3 regions of the Pseudoalteromonas sp. SR43-2 genome follow, and region 3 is predicted to be linked to each of the others. Evidence: predicted binding sites of a transcription regulator. Region 3 holds the regulator's gene; each other region holds the start of a gene.
The links. The regulator ArgR, encoded in region 3, controls arginine synthesis, uptake and breakdown. The targets are predictions, from matches to a motif close to ANTGAATANNTATTCANT.
Positions count from the first base shown of each region.

Region 1: gltB (glutamate synthase large subunit) is a predicted target of ArgR. The motif match lies at 1,346-1,363, and genes of this name have one in related genera.
Region 2: argC (N-acetyl-gamma-glutamyl-phosphate reductase) is a predicted target of ArgR. The motif match lies at 5,826-5,843, and genes of this name have one in related genera.

Region 1 covers NZ_JACJED010000002.1:238,481-246,816, reverse strand. The annotation lists gene H5120_RS02690 (efflux RND transporter periplasmic adaptor subunit) at 1-766, opposite strand, end outside; gene gltB (glutamate synthase large subunit) at 1,465-5,922, shown strand; gene H5120_RS02680 (FAD-dependent oxidoreductase) at 5,932-7,347, shown strand; gene H5120_RS02675 (GGDEF domain-containing protein) at 8,138-8,336, shown strand, end outside.
Region 2 covers NZ_JACJED010000001.1:278,391-286,726, forward strand. The annotation lists gene H5120_RS01350 (PilZ domain-containing protein) at 1-1,809, opposite strand, end outside; gene radA (DNA repair protein RadA) at 2,174-3,559, shown strand; gene H5120_RS01360 (hypothetical protein) at 3,635-4,567, shown strand; gene argE (acetylornithine deacetylase) at 4,621-5,769, opposite strand; gene argC (N-acetyl-gamma-glutamyl-phosphate reductase) at 5,994-7,004, shown strand; gene argB (acetylglutamate kinase) at 7,005-7,772, shown strand; gene H5120_RS01380 (ornithine carbamoyltransferase) at 7,780-8,336, shown strand, end outside.
Region 3 covers NZ_JACJED010000022.1:57,836-66,171, reverse strand. The annotation lists gene ispB (octaprenyl diphosphate synthase) at 55-1,026, shown strand; gene mdh (malate dehydrogenase) at 1,274-2,206, opposite strand; gene argR (transcriptional regulator ArgR) at 2,432-2,899, shown strand; gene H5120_RS16865 (Dyp-type peroxidase) at 2,907-3,806, opposite strand; gene H5120_RS16860 (ABC transporter ATP-binding protein) at 3,855-4,904, opposite strand; gene H5120_RS16855 (iron ABC transporter permease) at 4,905-6,536, opposite strand; gene H5120_RS16850 (Fe(3+) ABC transporter substrate-binding protein) at 6,536-7,540, opposite strand.

The DNA of each region.
Region 1 (8,336 bases), on a different contig from region 3:
CTTTTTGTTGCACTAATAGGTTACCCACGATCCCAGTAACGGTAGCCTTAATAGATAGGTTGCTTACTTTTCTGATTAAATCATCAACGATAAGTTGTTGGCGGGTCACATCACTTTTAGCAGCTTGTAGTTCAAAGGCGAGCGTATCTTTGGCAAGCAATACCTCTTGTTGTGCATGTTTATATGAGAGCTTAGCTCGGGATAAATCATCAACTGCTTTTTCAAGATCAATTTGGCTAATTAAGTGCTTTTGAATTGATAACTGCGCCCGGCGATTTTCGCGCTCAGCGGCATTAAGCTCAACTTGTGCCATATCGAGTGTTTTATTTAAAGTGAGTGTTTGGCGTCTTGCTTGCAAATGCTGCCTTTGCTGCTCGCCTTGTAGTCTTTTAAGTACAGACTCCTGTTGCTTTAATTCGTTAGTTAACTCAGGGCTTTGCAGCAGGGCAAGTGTGTTGCCTTGCTTTACTGTATCGCCGGCCTTTACTTTTAAATCTATAAATCCACGTTCTGGACTGTAGATTTTAGGAGCATTAGCAGCAACAATTTTACCACTGGCGGCAATATCTCGAATGAGCGCTTTAACATGTACTTTTGCAACCTGTACTTTTGAGCGGCTAATAGAGCTTTTAGCGCTATGGTTAGTTAAAAAAATATAAGCAATTGTAGAGGCTGCAATGAAAATAACCGCAGTGATGATCGCGTATTTTTTATAGCTTATAGGTGCCTTTACTTGTACGTCTTGTGCGCTGGTATCTTTAATCATTTAATTCCCCCTACATTGCTTTTATGTATTTTTCGCACAGCATTAATAAAGCTGCTGTGCAAATGGCGGCAATAGGAGAGAGCAAAAATAAGCTTAGAGTAAACATGGTAATTCCAATTAGCGATTATATGTAAAGCTATACGATTAATATGCCAACTATTATCACATTGATATTAAAGTGCTTTTTATTTTTTGTTCTTGAAAATGATGTCCGCGGACAGTTTTTATGTCCGCATCGGACACCGCCTTAAATAAAAATTCACTATTAATGTACAAAAAAGGACATGAACTTTCATAACTATACTAATGAGCAGCAATAATCGGGGATGTTAAGCCATTAAAGTAATGAAATAGCATAAAACTATCTAAATGTTAACTGAATAGCCCTTCATGAGTTGAATACTTATTCACTTTTATTTACCTTTACGTTTACGTAAGCTGCAACTTTGGGCGCTTGTGTTTTTTACAATATGTTAAACTTGACACCAGTGTCATGAAAAAATAGTGGTTAAAATAACGCTAAATGTTAAAAATAATGATAAAAAGAAATCTTGCTATGAAGTGAGAAATATTCAAGAATGTGAATATGTATTCAAAGTGCTATTGACTCTATTTAAGATAGAGGCTAGTTTTGTCCGTCTGTTAGCAAATCGTCGAGCAGTTCATCCACGCTAACAGTGCAGCAAGGGGAGGGGTCTATGTTATACGACTCAAAGTTAGAAAAAGAAAATTGTGGCTTTGGCTTAATAGCCCAAGTTAATGGTCAAGCTAGTCATAGGCTTATTCGTACTGCTATTACGGGGCTTGATCGCATGCAGCACCGTGGCGGTATATCTGCCGATGGTAAAACAGGTGATGGCTGTGGTTTATTATTACAAAAACCAGATAGCTTTTTCCGTGCAATTGCCAGTGAACATAATTGGCACTTAGGCAAAAACTACGCAGTGGGTATGATATTTTTAAATTCAGACCCTGTTTTAGCACAAGCTGCAAAACAAATACTTAGCGAAGAATTAGAAAAAGAAACGCTAAATATTTTAGGTTGGCGTGTTGTACCAACCGACCCATCTATGTTGGGTCCTATTGCTGTACAGCAATTACCAGGTTTTGAACAAATTTTTGTTAGCGCGCCAGAAGGTTGGCGTTCTAAAGACTTAGAGCGTCGCTTATATGTAGCACGCCGCCGCGCTGAAAAGCGCATTGTTGATGATGAAGCTTTCTATATCGCAAGTCTATCTGGTTTGGTAACTATCTATAAAGGCTTAATGATGCCTGCGGATTTACCTAATTTTTACCTAGATTTAGCTGATATTCGTATGACGAGTGCGATTTGTGTTTTCCATCAGCGCTTTTCTACTAATACTCAGCCGCGTTGGCCTTTAGCTCAACCTTTCCGCTATTTAGCACACAATGGTGAAATTAATACTATTGAAGGTAACCGCCAGTGGGCACGCGCACGTTCTTATAAGTTTGCGTCACCGCTTATTCCTGATTTACAAAGCGCAGCGCCGTTTGTAAACGAAACCGGTTCTGATTCATCAAGCCTAGATAATATGCTTGAGCTATTTTTAGCTGGCGGCATGGATTTATTCCGCGCTATGCGTATGCTCGTTCCGCCTGCATGGCAAAAAAACCGTGCAATGGACGACGATTTACGTGCATTTTACGACTTTAACTCTATGCATATGGAACCATGGGATGGCCCGGCAGGTATTGTTATGTCGGATGGTCGTTTTGCGGCGTGTAACCTTGACCGTAATGGACTTCGCCCAGCACGTTATGTAATTACACAAGATGGTTTTATTACGCTTGCATCAGAAGTGGGTATTTGGGATTACACTGCCGATGAAGTGGTTGAAAAAGGCCGTGTTGGTCCAGGTGAATTATTAGTTATTGATACTAAACTTGGCAAAATCTGGCACTCGGATGAAATCGATCAGGATTTAAAATCTCGCCATCCTTACAAGTCATGGCTTGAAGAAAACGTTAAACGTTTAGTTCCATTTGAAGAACTTACTGAGCAAGACGCTGGTAATCGCTCATTTGATGACGAAACGCTAGCTAAATATCAAAAAATGTTTGGTTATACCAACGAAGAGCTTGATAGCGTTATTCGTGTAATGGGTGAAAACGGCCAAGAAGCGACAGGCTCAATGGGTGATGACACGCCATTTGCTGTGCTTAGTGAAGGGCATCGTTCACTTTATGATTACTTCCGCCAAAAATTTGCGCAAGTAACAAATCCACCTATCGATCCACTACGTGAAAACCATGTAATGTCGCTTGCAACCTGTATTGGTAGTGAGCAAAACGTATTTAACGAAACAACGGGCCACGCTAAGCGCCTACAGTTTGATACACCAATTTTAATGTACGCAGACATGCAGCAGCTATTAAATGCTGATGAAGCGCACTACAGCTACTGTAAAATTGATATTACCTACACAGTTGAAGAGGGTTTAGAAAACGCGGTTACGCGTATTTGTGACCAAGCACAAGAAAAAGCAGCTGCGGGCTGTATCATGCTTATTTTAACTGACCGTAACTTTGATGTAATAAATTTACCAATTCCAGCAGCTATGGCTGTAGGTGCGGTACAAAAACGCTTAGTTGATAACAACTTGCGCTGTGAATCAAATATTATCATTGAAACTGGCAGCGTGCGAGATGCGCACCAGTTTGCTGTGCTATTAGGTTTTGGTGCTACGGCAATTTATCCATACCTTGCGTATGAATCGTTAGTTGCGATGAGCGACAGCAAAATTATTGATAAGTCGTATTGCGAAGTGACCCTTGCTTATCGTAAAGCCATTAATAAAGGCTTATACAAAATTATGTCTAAAATGGGCATAAGTACGGTTGCGTCTTATCGTTGTTCAATGTTGTTTGAAGCGGTGGGATTATCTGATGCGATTATTGAAATGTGCTTTAAAGGCGTTGCAAGTCGTATACAAGGTGCATGCTTTACTGACTTTGATGAAGATCAGCAAAGTTTGCACAAACTTGCTTTAAGTAAGCGTAAATTATTAAGCCACGGCGGTTTATTTAAGTACGTTCACGGTGGTGAGTATCATGCTTATAATCCAGATGTTATTCAAACCCTGCAAAAAGCGGTTCGTTCAGGTGATTATAAGGACTACAGTGCGTACGCTGATTTAGTTAATAATCGTCCAATAGCGACTTTGCGCGATATGTTAGCGCTTAAACTACCTGAGCAAGGTATAAGCATCGATGAAGTAGAGTCTGCAGAAAACCTATACAAGCGTTTTGACTCAGCAGCAATGAGTATTGGTGCGTTATCACCAGAAGCGCATGAGGCGCTAGCAATTGCAATGAACCGCTTAGGTGGTTGTTCAAACTCTGGTGAAGGCGGTGAAGATAAACTGCGTTATGGTACAGAGAAAAACTCGCGTATTAAACAAGTCGCTTCAGGTCGATTTGGAGTAACGCCTCATTACTTACGCAGTGCTGACGTTATTCAAATTAAAGTAGCGCAAGGTGCAAAACCAGGCGAAGGTGGACAATTACCGGGTGAAAAAGTAACGCCGTATATTGCTAAGCTTCGTTATTCGGTACCAGGTGTTACGTTAATTTCGCCACCACCGCATCACGATATTTACTCAATTGAAGATTTAGCACAGCTAATTTTCGATTTAAAACAAGTAAACCCTAAAGCACTTATTTCTGTAAAACTTGTTTCAGAGCCTGGTGTGGGAACCATTGCAACAGGTGTTGCTAAAGCATATGCCGATTTAATTACTATTTCTGGCTACGACGGCGGTACAGGCGCAAGCCCACTTACTTCTGTTAAATATGCGGGTAGCCCATGGGAGCTTGGACTTGCTGAAACACAGCAAGCACTAGTTGAAAATGGCCTTCGTCATCGCATTCGCCTGCAAACAGATGGTGGCTTAAAAACAGGTTTAGATATTATTAAAGCAGCAATTTTAGGTGCTGAAAGCTTTGGTTTTGGTACTGGTCCAATGGTTGCCCTTGGGTGTAAATACTTACGTATTTGTCACTTAAATAACTGTGCGACCGGTGTTGCAACACAAGACGAAACACTTCGTCAAAAGCATTATCACGGCTTACCAGAAATGGCGATGAACTACTTTAAGTTTATAGCGCAAGAAGCGCGTGAAATTATGGCTAGCCTAGGCGTTGCAAATTTAACTGACTTAATTGGCCGTTTAGATTTATTAGAAGAAATTGAAGGCAAAACTGCAAAGCAGAAGAAAATTGATTTATCGTCTGTTATTGCTCAGCCGAACAACCCAACTGGCGAAACACTGTATTGTAGTGCGCCTAACAGTTCGCATTACCTAGGTAAGTTAAACGAAAGTTTATTAGCTAAAGCGCAAGAGGCAATTGATACGTCAAGCGGTATCTCGCTTGTGAGTCGTATTTGTAATACTGACCGCTCTGTAGGTGCAATGCTTTCGGGTTATATTGCTGATAAACACGGTAATCAAGGTATGGCGGCAGACCCAGTAGCAATTGAATTACACGGTACGGCGGGTCAATCGTTTGGTGTTTGGAATGCCGGTGGTCTTGAAATGACATTGGTTGGCGATGCTAACGATTACGTAGGTAAAGGCATGGCTGGTGGTAAGTTAGTGATTCGTCCACCACTTGGCTCATCTTTTGAAAGCCATAAAGCAACCATTGCCGGAAACACATGCTTGTACGGCGCTACAGGCGGAAAACTGTTTGCAGCGGGTTGTGCCGGTGAGCGCTTTGCAGTTCGTAACTCAGGTGTGCAAGCGGTTGTTGAAGGTGTAGGTGACAACGGTTGTGAATACATGACCGGTGGCGTTGTGTGTGTACTTGGTAATGTAGGTGTTAACTTTGGCGCGGGTATGACTGGTGGTTTTGCTTATATTTTAGATGAGCGAAATGATTTTGAAAAACGCATTAATCCAGAGCTTGTAGAAATAGTAACACTAGACGAATTAACGTCGCATCAAGAACATTTACGCGGCTTAATTGCTGAGCATTTAGAGCTTACGGGTTCGTGCAGAGCAGAAAGCATTTTAGCTAACTTTGAACTGTACTTACCGATGTTCAAATTAGTAAAACCAAAATCAAGCGACGTAAAAAGTTTACTCGGGCATCGCGCTCGCAGTAGTGCCGAACTACGTGTTCAGGCGCAATAAGGGGGCAGTATGAGCGAAAATGTATATCAATTTATAGACGTGCAGCGTGTAGACCCACGCAAAAAACCAATCTCGTCACGTAAAAAATCTTTCGTAGAAATTTACGAACCCTTTTCAGAGAATCAGGTTAACTCACAAGCTGATCGTTGTTTAGATTGTGGTAACCCGTATTGTGAGTGGAAGTGCCCAGTACATAACTACATTCCACAATGGTTAAAGTTAATACGCACAGGTCGTATTATAGAGGCAGCAGAGCTTTCTCATCGTACAAATAGCTTACCAGAGGTTTGTGGGCGTGTTTGCCCACAAGACCGTTTGTGTGAAGGTTCGTGTACATTAGATGAAGAGTTTGGCGCGGTTACAATTGGTAATATTGAAAAATACATTACCGATGAGGCATTTAAAATGGGCTGGAAGCCTGATATGTCTTATGTAACTTGGACCGACAAAAAAGTAGCTATTATTGGTGCAGGCCCAGCTGGTTTAGGGTGTGCTGATATTTTAGTTCGTAACGGCGTAAAACCAGTAGTGTTTGATCGTCACCCAGAAATTGGCGGACTACTCACGTTTGGTATTCCTTCTTTTAAACTTGAAAAAGAAGTGATGCAAAAGCGCCGTGAAATTTTCACTGAAATGGGCGTGGAGTTTAAGTTAAATGTTGAAGTAGGTGTTGATATTACGCTTGATCAAATTTTAGCTGATTACGACGCCGTATTTTTAGGAGTTGGTACGTATCAAAGTATGCGTGCAGGTCTTGAAAATGAAGATGCACCAGGTGTTCACGATGCACTCCCGTTCTTGATTGGTAACACTAACCGTGTAATGGGCTATGACGAGACTAAGCAGCCGTGTATTGATATGGCTAACCAAAAAGTAGTTGTACTTGGTGGTGGTGATACAGCGATGGACTGTGTGCGTACGTCTATTCGTCAAAATGCTGCAAAAGTAACGTGTGCTTATCGTCGTGATAAAGAAAATATGCCTGGTTCTAAACGTGAAGTTAAAAACGCCAAAGAAGAAGGCGTTATATTTACCTATAACGTTCAGCCTAAAGGCATTGTATTGAATGATAAAGGTAAAGTAACTGGCGTTAGAATGGTTAAAACTAAATTAGGCGAACCTGACGCAAATGGCAGAAGTCGTGCTGAAGAAGTACCTGGTTCAGAGCATGTGATAGAAGCTGACCAAGTTATTATGGCATTTGGTTTCCAGCCTCACAAAATGGATTGGTTAGAAAAATACGATGTAGAAATAAATCACTGGGGCGGCATTAATGCACCAGAACAGGGTGAATTTACACATCAAACAACGAACCCTAAAATATTTGCTGGTGGCGATATTGTGCGTGGTTCAGATTTAGTGGTAACCGCTATTTTTGAAGGACGTAATGCTGCAGAAGGTATTATGGATTACTTAAAAGTTTAATTGTTCGTATTAATAAAATAAATAAGAAGCAAGCCAACTGGCTTGCTTTTTTTATTGTTTTATTCGAATGTAATGTCAACGTAGTTAGCCACAAACGGTATTATATTAATATCACCTGTAGCATAGCTTTCTTTAGCGACACCTTGAGTTTTTACCTTTAGAGTACTACCAAGAGGGATTATTATGCTTTAGTGTGGGTGAGCTTGTTTCGAGCTAAATACGGATGCTTAGGGCATCTATTAAGCAGCCTTGAGGGTTAATTCATACATCAAACTTTACGCTTTACTTAACCAACACAAGGGTACAGGCATATACTTATAGCAACTCGATTTTTTTGGATTTTCAGTAGTACTAGCTAACGTTATTTGGCCATAATCTGTAGCTTCTTTTGTTGCTTAATATGCTATAACTCTTGTTTGCATCGTTGTATAAATACTTTGATTTGAAGAGTTAATTGATTGGTTGCTTGGCTCAATACATATATACAGTACCGTTAACACCATCTTTAACTACGTGTGTTATATCACTACTTTAACTATTACTAGTACTATTAGTGCGGGTAGTGTGGGAATAAAAAAGTAAACTTATTTATTTTTTAACCCTTAATATTATTGCATTATCCCTAACAAAGGTAAGTAATGGTTAAAGTATTCGCTTTTATCAACCCGAAATAACTAATCTTAAGAGTTGATTTAAATATAAAGTTGGTCCATTATCGCACGCTGTTTACGGTTTGCTTACTTTTTGTCTACAAGTAAGCTTTTATATATTAATAAAATAAATAGAAATTATGTACGAATATTCAAACAAGTCGGAAAGGAAACTCATTGTTCGATTCTTCTCTTCAATAGGGTTTATAGCAACGTTTTCTATGGCTAGCTTAGCATTTATTAATAGCAGTTATTTATTAGCGTGTACCTTGGTTGTTTCTTCGTTTGTTTATTTATTGGCATTTAGCATAAGTAGGGGAGTAGAGAAGTCAGGCACTA
Region 2 (8,336 bases), on a different contig from region 3:
AAGTTTGTCTTTATTACCTTCTATTAGCTGAGTGAAAAAGGTCACGCCAGCATGGGGTAAATCAGCAATACGATTTGCTTTTAGGTTAATAGTAGTAAATGACTTACTGATGGCCATTACTTCGTACTTTAGTTCACTAAGCTTATGCTTTTTAGTTATTTTTTGAAGTTCAGGGAATGCTAAAAGTACTATATCGCCTTTTTTAAATGTGGCAGGTTGTTCGCACTCTAACTGCAAGCCCATTACCGAAAAGTCACGTGTATAGCCGTTAAATACCTCATCATTAATAGTGACACTAACTGGTGTTTTATAAAGATAGCGCTTATGCGAGCGTAAATTTACGTATTCAAGTGGCACAATATCTAAGTAGGGTGGTGTTTTGTGTTTTGCGTGGCCAAAGTGCTTAAGCTGATTTACTAATGCTTTATCAAAAGTAAGTTGTTTATAATTTGCTTGCTCAGCTTTATTGCCAATATTTGTAAGTACAACAATATACTTAACATCTTTTATAAGGCCTTTTACACGAGGTGAAGGCGGCTTATTTAATTTTTCTATATTTTCACCGGCACTATTGGGTAGTGAAAGCGGTATAAAAGAATCATCTGGATGACTTGGCATTATTTGTATTTTAAAGCACTGCCAGCTCTCTTTTTGGCTACCAAAACCTAAAAATAGATCACGTAATTTAGGGTTGTTATTTAACTCTGTACGCGTCGCTGAGTAGTAATAAATTTTACCTGATGATATATGTGTAAATGTATAGAGGTAATCTTCTTTTACTGCGGTAATTTGAGTTAGTAATTGTGTAATACGCTGATGATTAAGTATATTGTACAAACACGGTATTTTTCTTTCATCGGTAAAGTAGCGCTGAATAAAAATATTATTTTCAGTGGTAAGGCTAAGGCTTGGGTAATATTGCTCATCTTTTTTACTTAAAAACACATATAAAGACGTTACGCGAGGAATGTAGTACTGCTCATACCCCTTTGATACTACAGCATCGAGCGTATTATCTAGATTTACTTTATAACGACGCTTATTACCATGAATAAAACTTTCTAAAAAGTCATTAAAGGCATCGTTGTTTTCTATATAAGTGCGCTTTAAGCGGATGTGATTAAATTCACGAGAGATATTTTCTACTGCAACAACTTCGTATTGAATACCGTTTTTTAGGCCAAGTTCAAAGTCTTGCTCAAGGCCTACTAAGCGCATTGCGATGAGCTCACCTTTTTTTATAGAGTAGCGCGTTGCAAGCTTAACTTTACAACCACTTAAAGATATATCTGAGGTGCTAGCAGCAATGTTCTTTTTATCTTTGTAATCAATCGTTACTTTTATTGAGTAATTCATCCGTTCTTCACGGCGGCTCTCGTAAGAGGCAAACTTAATTACTTCAGTGTTTAAGTTATTTTCTAACTCTTGTAACTCTGATTTTTCGGCTGCTTGTTTTTGTAATACGCGGTGGTTATTTTCTGTATTCATTACGGCTTCGTAAACAGCTAAGGTGTATTCACCATGTTGTTTAAGCGCTTTTTCAAACACTTCAATGGCTGTGTCATCCATAAAGTGTTGCTTGCCGTTATGCTCATATGGTTTTACTTGGCCTGTCACTAATCCACGAAGATCAACAAAACGTGCCACTGGCTGAGATAAACGCGACATTTCCATTTTCATTAAAAATTGCTCAGGTTTAGTTAACCCTGCGGTTTTTGATTTGAAAATTAGATCAAATTTAGCGTTGCCTAAATATGTTTTTAACTCATTCACGAGGTCTTCGTGTTTGAGCATTATGTCATCAGCCATTTATAAAACCATCACCGTCTAATTGAAAAAGTAGGTATACTGTTAAGTCCATTTATTAGAAGTTCAATAAACGTTAAATCGCGCTATGTTATTAATATAGGTACGATTATTTGAGTTACTACTGTTTAGCTCTTGTTATGTATGTGTTATTTGCCATTTTATTGGCAAGTTACTTTAAACTATTACAAAGCAAAAAGTATGCCCTAAATTATAGCTAAAAAGAAACACCATGTGTATTTATTGATTGTGACGCTAGATTTTTAAGCAGGCAAGAGTTTGTTGCTAAGTAAATGCCTGAAATGGCAAAATAAGCGCTTAATAGTAAGAATTTTTTTTAATTAAAGAATAGTAGGTAAAGTTATCAATGGCTAAAGCGGCAAAAGTAGAATTTGTTTGTACCGAATGTGGCATGAACTATCAACGTTGGCAGGGTCAATGTCGCTGCGGTGCGTGGAACACATTAGCGGAATTTAAGCCTTCAGCAGGGCACAGTAAAAAAGCATCAATACGAGCGAACGTTGGTGGTTATGCTGGTGGTGTTGGTGGTGGCTCTAAAAAAATCAATGATATTGCTACATCAGAGGCTGAAAAGCAGCTAACTGAAATCGGCGAGCTTGATCGCGTACTAAGCGGCGGGGTGACTACTGGCTCTGTTAATATAATTTCGGGCGATCCGGGGGCGGGTAAGACAACTTTGCTATCTGACTTAGTGGCGAGAATGTCACAACGGATGCCGTCACTTTACTGTACGGCAGAAGAATCTTTATCGCAGTTTAAAAACAGGGTAAATCGTTTAAAGTTAAGCTATAACCCGGAAGAGCTTTATTTACTTTCAGAAACGAGCGTTGAAACCATCATCGAAGAGCTCGAGAAAAATAAAATTAAGTTTGCTGTTATTGACTCTATTCAAGCTGTTGTAACCGATACGGCAAATGGTAGCCCAGGTTCGCCTTCGCAAGTAAAAAGCGCCGCCCAAGCATTAACTCAGTACTGTAAGCAAAATGATGTAACCATGTTCATTATTGCTCACGTAAATAAAAATAACGAAATAGCAGGCCCTCAAACACTTGTACATATTGTTGATGCGCTTTTACACATAGATACCAACGATGGGCAAATACGAACCCTTAGGGCAAATAAAAACCGCTTTGGTGATATTGATACTGTTGGCATTTTTAAAATGTGTGAACGTGGGATGTTAAGTGTTGATAATCCAAGTGAAATATTTTTATCGGGTTCAACCACTGACTCACCTGGCTCTACTATTACCTGTATTCGTAAAGGGAATCGTAATTTATTGCTTGAGATTCAATGTTTAACTACCGAAACAGAAGCTGAATTTCCGCAGCGTGTTTGTGTTGGTTTAAATATGAATCGTATAAAAATGCTGACCGGTATATTACGTAAGCATACTAAAACTAAAATATTTCACGATACGTTTTTTAATATTGTGGGTGGTTTAAGAATTGATGAGACAGAAACCTGCATCGATTTAGCATTAGTAACCGCGTTACTTAGCAGTTTAAACGAATTTGTTGTACCTCGTACCACGTGTATTATGGGAGAACTTAGCTTAAACGGCGATGTACGCCCAATAGACAGTGGTGTACCGCGTGTTAAAGAGGCTGCACAACATGGTTTTACAGAAATATATATTCCATTTCGCAATTACCATAAATCGATGGAAGGGCTAGGCGCTAAAATTACCCCTGTAAAAACCGTACATGAGTTACTTAGTTTGATTAATTAACACTTATCGGTGATGTTCTTCAGTGTTACTCTTAAGTTGAGACACTTTATAGAAAGAATTAAATAAGGAAATGACATGAAAAAATTAGTTATAGTTGCAGCTCTTGTGGCCGCAGGCGTGGGTGGTGTTAGTTACGCAAACTACGTAGCAACTCAAGAAGTGCGTGCAGAAGTAGATAAGCAACTTGCTTTAGTAAGCGAGCAAACTGGCGCTACATTTAAATACGCTGGTTTATCGGCAAGTGTTATTTCAAAGAGTGTAGAAATAACAAACATGGAAGTAATAAGCCCTGAAGGTGACAATGTTGCTAATATTCAAAGCATTGAAATAACTGGCTACGAGCCGGATAAAATATCACCACATACATCATTTGATGTAAAAAGCTTTCAGTTTGATAAAAGCTTCGTATCAAAATTACCAGCTGATACAAACGAAATGTTAGCGTCGGCAAGTTACGATTTACATTCATCACTTGATTACGATGAAGAGTCTGGCAATAGTGATGTAGTAGTTAAGCTTGATGCAAAAGACATTGTTAGTTTTAATATGGATATGGGTTTAGCTAATTCAAAAGCGTTAATGGATGCTTCATTAGCTATTAGCAAGGCGCAGCAAGAAGCGGGTGATCAACCGCTGACGTATGAACAGGAATTACAGCAGCAAACACTTGTTATGCAAGCAATGAGTAAATTAGAGCCGCGTAATGTTAGCTTTGCCTTAAATAACCAAGGTAAATTAAAAGATTTACTATCAAGCGAGCTTGAAAAGCAAGGTATGACGCTTGAGCAAATGGAAATGACGCTAGAACAACAGTTACAACAAGCTCCTGTAACTGAAGATATTGCAGAGGCTTTAACTAGCTTTGCGAAAGGTTTAAATTCATTCAGTGTGTCTGCAAAGCTACCTGAAGGTAAAACTATGATGGAAATTAACCAACAAGTTATGATGCTAGTAGGGCAACCTGAAGAACTAGTTAAGTTTATTAACTTAGAAGTTAAAGGTGATTAGGCCTTAGTTCTGTATTAATAAAGGCGCCAATTGGCGCCTTTATTGTAATCTTATTAGCTAAAGCAATTTGCTTTTATAAGATCAGTGATTATTTGTTGTGATGGTTTTATTTTTTCCATAGCTAAAAATTCATCAGGCTGGTGTGCTTGGTTAATTGAGCCTGGGCCCATTACAATCGTTTCACAACCGAGTTGCTGGATAAACGGCGCTTCAGTGCAGTAATTTACCGCGACCGCTTTTTGCCCCGCTATTTTTTCAGCCATTTTTACTAAAGCACTGTCGGTGCTACCACTAAATGCCGGTATTGGTTCATGTAAATCAATAACGCTCACCGCATTTGGGTATTGCTGATTTATCTCTTTCGTTGCATCGAGTACTAATGCTTGTAGTTCTTGTACACTTAAACTTGGTAATGGGCGCATATCTATATGCATTTCACAGCAACCACAAATTCTATTCGCGTTATCGCCGCCATGAATATTACCTAAGTTTAATGTTGGATAAGGGATTTCGAAGTGGTTTATTGAATACTTATGCTTTAATTGTTCTTTTAAGATCATCAATTTTGTAATCACTTTATGCATTACTTCAATGGCGTTAAGACCACGTTCGGGATCGGAGCTATGCCCAGAGCGACCAACCACTCTTATTGCTGTACTCATATGGCCTTTGTGCATAAATACTGGCGTCATATCAGTAGGTTCGCCTATTATACAACGCGCAGGTTTTAAATTCGGGTGCTTACATATTTGTTGTGCACCAGCCATCGTTGTTTCTTCGTCGGCGGTGGCAAGGATTAAAATAGGCTGAGTTTGCTGCTTTTCATCAAGTTCACTAATCGCTTGTAATACAAAAGCAAAAAAGCCTTTCATATCAATACTTCCTAGCCCATACAATTTGTTATCGAGTTCGGTAAGTTTAAATGGATTATGATTCCAACGACTGTCATCAAAAGGCACTGTGTCGGTATGACCAGCTAGCATTAATCCGCCATCACCTTCTCCGCGTTTTGCTAATAAATTATAGCGCCCTTTACCTCCTTCTAATTCTATAATTTCACACGTAAAACCGATTGTTTCGCACCAACTGGCTAGGAGTTCGATTACGTTTTTATTGCTCATACACAGGTTGTCTTCAATAGCACTAATAGAAGGGGCTGCAATCAATTGTTGGTACATGGAAATAAACGAAGGCAAAGGCATAAAAAAATCCAAAATTATTATTCAATTTAATTGCATAACAATATAAAAGTATTTATGATGAATATCAATTCACTTTTTAAGCATAAATATATTAAAAGTAACGCCATGAAAATAATGCGACGATAATCAAAATTCATTAATAAAAAAGACTTAATTAGCGTCTAAGCTAGTTTAAGCGAACATTATAGATAAGTAGTAATTAATTTTAAGATAACGAGTAACAAATGAATGTAGTGATTATTGGCGCAAGCGGATACAGCGGCGCAGAGTTAGCAAGTTTAGTTGCTAAGCATCCAAACTTAACTTTAACAGACTGTTATGTATCTGAGGGTAGCTTAGATAAAAATAAATTGCTAAGTGATTTATACCCGGAGCACCTTGGCTTACTAGACTGCCCTTTACTTCCTCTTAGCGTATCAGCTTTTGATGACATTCAAAGTGATGCTGATTACGTATGCTTATGTACCGATCACAAAGTAAGTGTTGATCTAGCGCCGCAATTTTTAGCTATGGGTAAAAAGGTATTTGATTTATCCGGTGGCTATCGTTTAGCAAGCAATGACGACTACGTTACTTACTATGGTTTTGAGCATCAACATCCAGAGCTTTTAAATGAAGCGGCTTACGGTCTAGCTGAGTGGAACCATGATGCTATCGCTAATGCAAAGCTAATTGCTGTTGCAGGCTGTTACCCAACAGCAGCGCTTAATGCGCTAAAACCGCTTAAGCAAGCAGGCTTATTGAGCAGCGAAAGTATTATTATTAATGCGGTTTCGGGCGTTACAGGCGCAGGGCGTAAAGCCAGTGTAGGAACACATTTTTGTGAAGTGTCGCTTGCACCTTATGGTTTGTTTAACCATCGCCACGGCCCTGAAATTGAACAACACCTTGGCCACAAAGTGTTGTTTACACCGCATCTAGGTAATTTTCCGCGCGGTATTTTAGAAACTATTTATGTACAGCTTAAGCCAGGCGTTACCAAGGAAAACGTTGCATCGGCTTATCAAGTACTTTCGAGCGAGCCATTAATTCGTTTATTAGGCGATAAAGTACCTTCAATTAAAGGTGTAGCTAAGCAGCCATTTGTTGATATTGGCTGGCAGCAACAAGGAACGCAGTTAATTGTGATGTCTGCTATTGATAACTTATTAAAAGGCGCTGCTGGACAAGCTTTGCAGTGTATTAATATTTCTATGAATTTAGATCATACCACTGGATTAAAAGGAGCGTTTTAAATGAGTAAAAAAACGTGGGTAATTAAACTAGGTGGTGCAGTACTTAATACAGAAAATGCAGCAAAAGCGTTGTTTGATGTATTAAATGAGCAAACAAATGATGAATTTGTCATTGTACATGGCGGTGGCGCTTTAGTTGATACATGGTTAAAACAAGCGGGTTTTGCCAGTGCTAAACACCAAGGATTACGTATTAGCCCAGCAGAGCAAATGCCTTATATAGTCGGAGCACTCGCAGGTTGCGCTAATAAACAATTAATGACTCAAGCTATTAGTGCTGGGCACAAGCCTGTTGGCTTAAGTCTTTTTGAGGCAGGTGTTACTGCCACTCAAAAGCTAAAAGCGCTTTGCTTAGTGGGTAAATGTAAAAGCAACGACGATTCTATTGTTAATGATTTACTCAAAATCGGTCGCCTACCCATTGTTAGCTCTATAGGCTTTGATGAGCAAGGGCTTTGGTACAACGTAAATGCAGATGAAGCAGCAGCGGCTATTGCTAGTAACTTAAATGCTGAGCTTATTTTTATGACGGATGTTGAAGCAGTGCTTGACGAAAATAAACAGCCGTTACATCAACTTGACACAAAACACATTGATACTTTAATTACAAATGGAGTAATTGTGGGCGGGATGGAGGTCAAAGTTAAGACCAGCCTTCACGCTGCCCAACATTTACGACGCGGTGTGTATATTTCCAGCTGGCAAAAGCCAGAAAATTTAACTGCTCTGCTGCAAGGCGAGCATGTCGGAACAAAGATTACACCATAGGTTTATTATGTTTGAGAATTTTTTAACGGGTTTAGAATTAGACCAAGAAGGCGCACTTAATTTATTAAAGTTAGCGCAAGATATAAAAGCAAAGCCAGAAAAATACAGCCAAGTATTATCGGGTAAATCAATCGTAACATTGTTTGAAAAACAAAGTTTACGTACTCGCTTATCGTTTGATATAGGTATTAACCGCCTTGGTGGCCATGCAGTTTATTTAGATCAGCAAAATGGCGCTATGGGTGCACGTGAATCAATTAAAGATTTCGCACTTAATATTTCTACTTGGGCCGATGGTATTGTTGCGCGCGTAAATCAGCACAGCACATTAACTACATTAGGTGAATACGCATCAGTACCGGTAGTAAATAGTTTGTGTGATTTATACCACCCATGCCAAGCTCTTGCTGATTTTTTAACGCTTCAAGAAGTTCACGGCGATGTGAGCGAGCTTAAAGTAGCTTACTTAGGTGAGGGCAATAATGTAACTCATTCATTAATGCTTTTAGCGGCAACGCTTGGCACTGATTTTGTTGCCGTAACGCCAAAAGGTAGCTCGCCTGA
Region 3 (8,336 bases):
ATTTTTTGTTGTACAATCTGCGCCGTTCACACATAAAAATTGGCTCGGAGATCAATGGATATAAAAGCTATCCAGGCGTTAATCGAAAGCGATATGAATGACGTCAATCAACTTATACATGCGCAAATGCGCTCAGATGTGGCGTTAGTTAATCAGCTTGGTTTATATATAGTTAGCAGTGGCGGCAAACGCGTTCGTCCAATGCTGGCTATTTTAGCAGCCAAAGCGCTCGGTTATCAGGGTAAAGATCACATAACACTTGCAACAATTGTTGAGTTTATCCATACAGCAACGCTATTGCATGATGATGTTGTAGATGAATCAAACTTACGACGTGGCACGCCTACAGCAAATGCTGAATTTGGTAATGCTGCTAGCGTATTGGTTGGTGACTTTATTTACACTCGCTCATTTCAGCTTATGGTTGGCCTTGGAAAAATGCAGATTATGCAAGTACTTGCCGATGCAACAAACATTATTGCTGAAGGTGAAGTATTGCAGCTGATGAACTGCAATGACCCAGATACGACTGAAGCCAGCTATATGCAGGTTATTTACTCTAAAACGGCTAAATTATTTGAAGCAGCTACAGGCCTTGCTGCCATTATCACAGAGCAAGACCAAGCGACACTTGATGCACTAAACCTATACGGTATGCATTTAGGTACTGCGTTTCAACTAGTAGATGACGTACTCGATTACAATGCAGATGCTGAGCAGCTAGGTAAAAACATTGGCGATGATTTAGCTGAAGGCAAACCAACCCTTCCGCTTATTTATGCTATGCAACATGGTAGCGAGCAGCAAACACAGCTTATTCGTGATGCAATAGAGCACAGTAATGGTATGGAGCATTTAGAGGAAATTTTAACTGCACTAAAACAAACTAATGCGCTTGAGTTTACAATGCAAAAAGCAGAGCTTGAGGCCGAAAAAGCCATTGCCTGTTTAGACTTTTTAGCTGAGTCTGACTATAAGCAAGCACTTATAAGCCTTGCCCGTATTGCGGTTGACCGCGACCACTAGTTTTAACTAGTTACACAGTGTGACATTAATTCTGAGCAATAAAAAAGCCTGCAAATGCAGGCTTTTTTATATACCAATTTTATCAAAACATTAAGCATTCTTTCGGGCTAAATAACTCATTAGCTGCGTTAAATATTATTTATATAGAACAACTATACATCGTAGTATTTGCCTTGCTAACGAGCTATTTATCCATCGTAATAACTGCTCATTTATTTAATGCTATTGGTATCGCTCAAACCGGCTATTACGCCATGAAATCAACACCTTCTTTGATGTCTTTTTTCAGAGTTTCAAGCATGTCATTTTTTGCTTTTGTTTCAAATGCGCTTAGTTCGCCGTAAGAAAGAATTTCTTCTACTCCGTTTTTACCTAAACGTACTGGATGTGCAAAGTACTCTGCATCGCCATTTTCAACAGCAACGTAAGCGTAATCTACAACTTCTTCACCTTGTAGGCCTTTAACTAAAGACATACAAAAACGAGCTGCAGCAGCACCCATAGATAGCGTAGCTGAACCACCGCCTGCTTTAGCATTTACAACTTCAGTACCCGCATTTTGGATTCGTGGAGTAAGTGCAGCAACTTCTTCATCAGTGAAAGAAACACCTTCAACTTGAGAAAGTAGAGGCAGAATAGTTGTGCCTGAGTGACCACCAATTACTGGTACTTTTACAGTTGCTACGTCTACGCCTTTAAGTTCAGCAACAAATGCTTCTGAACGAATAACGTCAAGCGTAGTAATACCGAATACGCGTTTAGCGTCGTAAGTACCTGCTTTTTTGAATACTTCAGCAACAATTGGAACTGTGCCATTTACTGGGTTAGTAATAATACCTACTAACGCTTTAGGACAGCTGGCAACAATGCCTTCTGCTAACGTTTTGATGATGCCAGCATTTACATTGAATAAATCAGCACGATCCATACCTGGTTTACGCGGCATACCCGCTGGGATAAGAACGATGTCAGAGCCTTCAAGCGCTTTATTTAAATCGTCTGCGCCAAAGCCTGCAACTTTAACATCTGTTGGGATGTGAGAAAGGTCAACCGCAACACCTGGTACTACTGGTGCAACATCATAAAGTGATAATTCAGAGCCAGCTGGTAAGCCTGTTTTTAATAATAAAGACAACGCTTGGCCGATACCGCCTGCAGCACCTAATACAGCAACTTTCATTGGAATTCTCCGTAATTTGAGGTAGGAAACATTTGTGGCTCTTAAGATAATGAAATTAGCGACTAAAAACAAATTTATCCTGTCTATTTCAAGTATATTTTCGACCATAGTCGTAAACTTATGTGATTTAACGCATCAAACTGGCAAGTTAACTAAACAACTGCTGCATAATTATTCATTTTTGTGTAGAATTTGCGGCATAAATAACAAAAACGAATAAAGACTATGCAACCACAAGATAAACAAGAAGCACTGGTAAAAGCATTTAAATCACTATTAAAAGAAGAAAATTTTGGCTCTCAAGGCGAAATAGTTGATGCGTTAAAAGATCAAGGTTTTGACAATATAAGCCAAAGTAAAGTTTCACGCATGTTAAGTAAATTTGGCGCTGTACGTACACGTAATGCCAAGCAAGAAATGGTTTACTGCTTACCTGCTGAAATGGGTGTACCTACGGCTAAAAGCCCATTACGCCAATTAGTAATCGACATTATGCACAACGAAATGATGATCATCATTCGTACCAGCCCAGGTGCTGCTCAGCTTATTGCACGTTTATTAGATTCATTAGGTAAAGCAGATGGCGTACTAGGAACAATTGCAGGCGACGATACTATTTTTATCGCTCCGGCTAAAATATCTGAAATAGATGTAACACTTGAACGCGTTCGCATTTTATTTGATACGGTTTAATAGCAAATTAAATTTGTTTTAAAAACCCTATTGAAGGGGCAAAGAAAGCAGAGCCCATATCGGCTTGGGTAAAATCAAGCCAGTGGTCGTAGCAATCCCCTTCCCCTAAACGACTATTAAGTACTTTTTCAAACGCGGTGCCCGTACAAGCGCATGTAATTGATAACATTCCCTGCTCATACACGTCGCCATAAGGCATGCTTTGATTTAATAGTAGCGGTTGTCCGTGTTCGTCTTTTAGCTCACTTCGCGAAGCATGGCTGGTTTCGACCGCTGGGGTAATTAGCGTGTTATCAAGACGCGTACGTCCCATTATTTGCTCTTGCTCACTCAATGATAAGTGCTGCCACATAGTTAAATCATGTTTATAACGTTGAACATGAATATAACTCCCCTGATCTTCAAAGCTACCAGGGTTGCTGATTAAAGCCGTAGCGCGCTTTTTTCTTCCATGTGCGGTGTCGCCACCATAAATAAAACCGTTAAAATCACGACCATCTAAAAAGCGAAAATTCCGAATTTGCTCCACCAGCTCTACATCGGGGGCAAATAATTTTAAAATTTGCAGCGCAAATAAATGGTTAACATCTTCACGGTCAGAGCGAATTTGCACAAATAAATCGCACGGTTGTACGCTCATTTGGTGATCGCTATGGGTTATATTGGGAAAGCTCTGTAATTCGCTTGGAATGTATTCAGGGAGGATATGCGGCCAGTATTGCGCACCAATAGCAACCATACAAGAGAGCATTGATTCTGAAAATTGATCGCTAAACTCTTCTTCTATAGCGCTTACTTGTTTTAACTTTGCGCGAAGTGATTCGTCTTGACCATCAAACACATTAAAAAATAAGTGCAAACCGTGTAAGTTTGCTTCAGCACAAATCCCTGATTGCGCTTGCGCCATTGTTATTCCTTAGTTTTACAGATAAAAACACAGCGAATAACAAATTAATTACGATTCGAAAAAATTCACCGTGTGAGGTTTTATTTTTATTATAACCTGATCATTATTTTCAAATGACTGGCCATATTGTGCAGCAACTTCAATTTCTTGTTCATCAATAACAAGCGAATAAACATACGCCGAACCAATAAAGCGACGACTTATGATTGTAGCTCGCTTGCTGAATTTGTCACTTTGGTTATCTGCCACTAATTCTATTTGATGAGGGCGCACATATATAAGCCCTGCACTTACATTATGCTTACTCTCAACATAAGATTCGACTAAACCAAATGGTGTTTTATATTCAGTTGCGGTTAACACTTCTGCGCTTAAGTATATGCCCTGACCCAGAAACTCTGCAACCTCCTTTGAACACGGAGCTGCAAAAAGCTGCTCAGGCGTGCCTTGTTGCTCAATTTTACCGCGATGCATAATGGCAAGTGTATCTGAAAACGCAAACGCCTCTTCTTTTGAGTGTGTAACAAACACAGCAGATACTTGTGTTGCCTTAATAATTCGACGTATATCGGCGATTAGTTCAAAGCGTACTTGTGTATCAATGTTTGAAAAAGGCTCATCAAGCAATAACAAACTAGGTTTATAAGCTAATGCACGAGCGATAGCGACGCGTTGCTGTTGGCCACCCGATAACTGATGTGGAAACCTGTCAGCACAGCCAATTAAATGTACAAGCTTAAGCATTTCATCAACGCGTTGCTGCTTTTGAGCTTTACTCATTTTACTAAGCCCAAATGCGATATTATTTGCCACCGTTAAATGCGGAAACAACGCATAATCTTGAAACATCATGCCGATGTTACGATGCTCAGGTGAGACAAACGATTGCTCATCACTCACTAATTTACCGTCTATAAAAATAGACCCTTGCTTGGCTTCAATTAAACCTGCAATCGCTTTTAATGTGGTTGTTTTGCCGCATCCACTCGCCCCGAGTAGGCAAACAATTTCATCTTTACCCACTGTTAAATCTAAATCGTGAATAACCTTTGTGCCGTTATAGTGATAGCTCACGCCTTGTAAAATTAAACTACTCATTTAACTACGCTGCTCCATAGAACGATTAATAAAGTACAAAGGAATAAACCCAACAATAACAATAAATAATGCAGATATTGAAGCAAGCTCTAATTGCTCATCACTCACATACTGAAATACATGAGTAGCTAAGCTTTCAAAATTAAACGGTCTGAGCAATAGCGCAGCTGGCAACTCTTTCATACATTCAATAAATACCAATAAGGCAGCAGTGAGTAACCCTCTTCGCAGTAAAGGTAGATGCACTAAACGCAGCGTTTGCCCTTGGCTTTTACCCATTGATTGGCTTGCCATATCAAGTGATGGACTAATACGTAAAAAACTCGACTCAATTGCTCCGTGTGCAATGGCGTAAAACCTAACAATATAAGCAATAATAATAGTAAGAATGCTACCTGTAAGCAGTAAGCCAATGTCTAAGTTATACTTCTCGAGCGCTGTGTTAATGGTGTTCTCTAATAATGTAAGAGGTAATAAAACCGCAATAGCGAGTACTGTGCCAGGCAACGCATAACCCGTGCTTGCTAAGCGCCCAGGAATAAGCGGATACGCTTGCTTTGCAACACGCTGATAAAAAACCACAAAAACACTCAATGTAATCGTTATAACACTTACAACCCCTGCCACTTTTAAACTTTGCCAAGCGTAACTAAAAAACTCTACATCCCATGCTTTATCAAAGTAGGTAATGGCGTAATTTATAAGTACTGCAATAGGAATTACAAAAGCGATAAGTAAAATAAAGCTACAAAATGCCGTTCCGAGCCAAGCAGACTTTCCTTTTAATACATAGAGAGATTCGCTATTTACACTTGATTGGCGCTCAAATACCGCTTGGTTTCGGCGACTAAAACGCTCTGCCATTAATGCTAAAAATAACAGCAGTAACATCACACCCGATATTTTAGCGGCCGCTGTAAGTGAGTAATAACCAAACCACGTATCGTATACGGCGGTTGTTAATGTACTTACGGCAAAATAACTCACTGTTGCAAAGTCGGCCATGGTTTCCATACTAATAAGTGCAAGGGCCGCCACAATTGCCCCACGAGAGAGTACTAAGCTGACTTTAAAAAAGCTTTGCCCAGGAGATAGCCCCATTAACTGACTAGCTTGTACTAATTTGAATGACTGCTCGCGAAGGGCTGTTTTAAAAATTAAAAATAAATACGGGTAAAGTACCAAGGCAATCATAACTATGGCGCCGGGTAATGTTCGTATATCAAAAAACCAATAGTCGTTAGGTGATTGCCAGCCAAACCATTCTCTCAATGCTATTTGCACCGGGCCCGCATAATCTAATAAATCAGTGTATACATAGGCAATAATATAGGTGGGCATAGCAAGGGGTAGTATAAGTGCCCATTCAAACTGTTTTTTACCCGGGAAACTACAGTAAGCCGTTAACCACCCAAGTGGCAAAGCTATGGCGCAGCTAAGGACGCAAACACCTAAAACTAACAATACGGTATTGGTTATGTAATCCCAAAGCACGGTATCCCACAGGTGAGAAAACACCTCAGAGCTACCTTGTAGAGATTCAAAAAGAAGAAAAAACAACGGGGCCGATAGTATTAAGCCAGTCGACCACGCAAAGAGCTGCCATTTAGACAGCTTAAATTTATTAGTCATTAAAGATCGAACTTCACCTCATCAATTAGCTTAAGTGCTAACGGACGATATTTACTAATCTCATCAAGTGGCAAGCTGTCTTCTTTAAAGCTACCCCAAGAGGCAACCAAAGTTGATAATTCAACACCCGACTTAACTGGATACTCCATATTTAATGAGGCATACATGTTTTGTGCTTTGCTGTCGGTCATATATTCTATGAGCTTTAATGCATTTTCAGGGTTTTTAGCGTATTTGGTAATAACCGCACCCGATACATTTATGTGTGAGCCACGATTAACTTGATTCGGAAAGTTAATATTTACGGCCTCTGCCCAACCTTTTTGTTCTTTATCTTCTAGCATTTTGCCAAGGTAGTAACTATTACCTAATGCCAAGTTACATAAACCTTCTTTAACAGCTTTAACTTGAGCACGATCGTTACCTTGAGGCTTGCGCGCTAAATTAGCCTTAACACCTTCAAGCCACTCTTTAGTTTGCGCTTCACCATGGTGTGCAATCATAGAAGCTACTAAACCTAAATTATATGGATGTTTGCCAGAGCGCGTACAAATTTGTCCTTTGTATTTAGGGTCTGCTAAATCTTCATAAGTGAGCTTAGGTAACTCACCAACTCGCTCTTTTGATGAATACACATTACGCACTCGCTTAGTAAGCGCAACCCATTGGCCATTACCGTCACGAAAGGCAGCTGGAACATTATTATTTACACTGTCACTTTTTATAGTTTGTGTTAATTTTAAATCTTCTAATTGAATAAGCGCACTAAAGTTAGAGGTTAATACTAAATCAGCTTTACTGTGCTTGCCTTCGCGTTTAACACGCTCAATTAGCCCTTTTTTAGCAAAAACAACATTGGTTTTTATGCCTGTTTGCTTTGTAAAGTCTTCTAAAATTGGCTGAATTAAAAACGGTTGACGAAAAGAGTAGATGTTAACAACATCGTTTGCAAAGACTGGTGCCGATGCAACTACCCCTAAAACAAGTGCAAATACTTTCTTCATTATTCCACCTAAATAACTGTTATTATCAACGAATTCTACCGTGCTCATTCTAAAAGTGCACACTTTAAATAAATGTAAATATGTAAATAACGCCCAAAAAGGAAATACGGTGTAAGAGATGTCTTACGGATGTGACAGCTAATGAGTAAAAAACAAGATAAAAAACAACCTAAAAACAGTTAAATCTATGAGTAATATGAAATTTATTTTTGTTGCTATTGCAAAAACACTAATTGAATGTAGTTTTATCTCTATTTTAGTTGCTGTATTGCACTATAATTTACACATCAACCAAGCAATGACGCTTATTGAGTAAAAGGAAATGGACTGCTTACTCAACCAACCAATGATTAGGTTATCAGGACAACACGGATTTTAGGACAGGCTCAGGATGAGTATCACAACGCAATGTTGTAAAAAGGACAGCGTCAGGAAGATGCGAAAAGGATAACAACAAGGCTAAGTTGTTCAACAGGATGTTGAAGGAATAAATGGACAGGCCTTTAAGGCAACACAAGGGATTGGTTAAAACAAGGATACACTAGGAAGTGTAATTAAGGATTTGGTAATAGTATTTACCCTACAGGATGTTTAGGAATTAAAGGATACAGGCCCGGATGGTCTACATTACATAGAACTAAAAAGTAATATAGTAATAAACATGGATTAGTGAAAATTGGAGTTGATTAAGTTCAATTGCAGGATGCAGAAAATTAGAAGATTCCGCAAGCGCGCCTAGAGATAGAGCGCGCTTTTCTTTGCCTAAAATTTGGGTGAGTAAAGCACTGAGCAATTA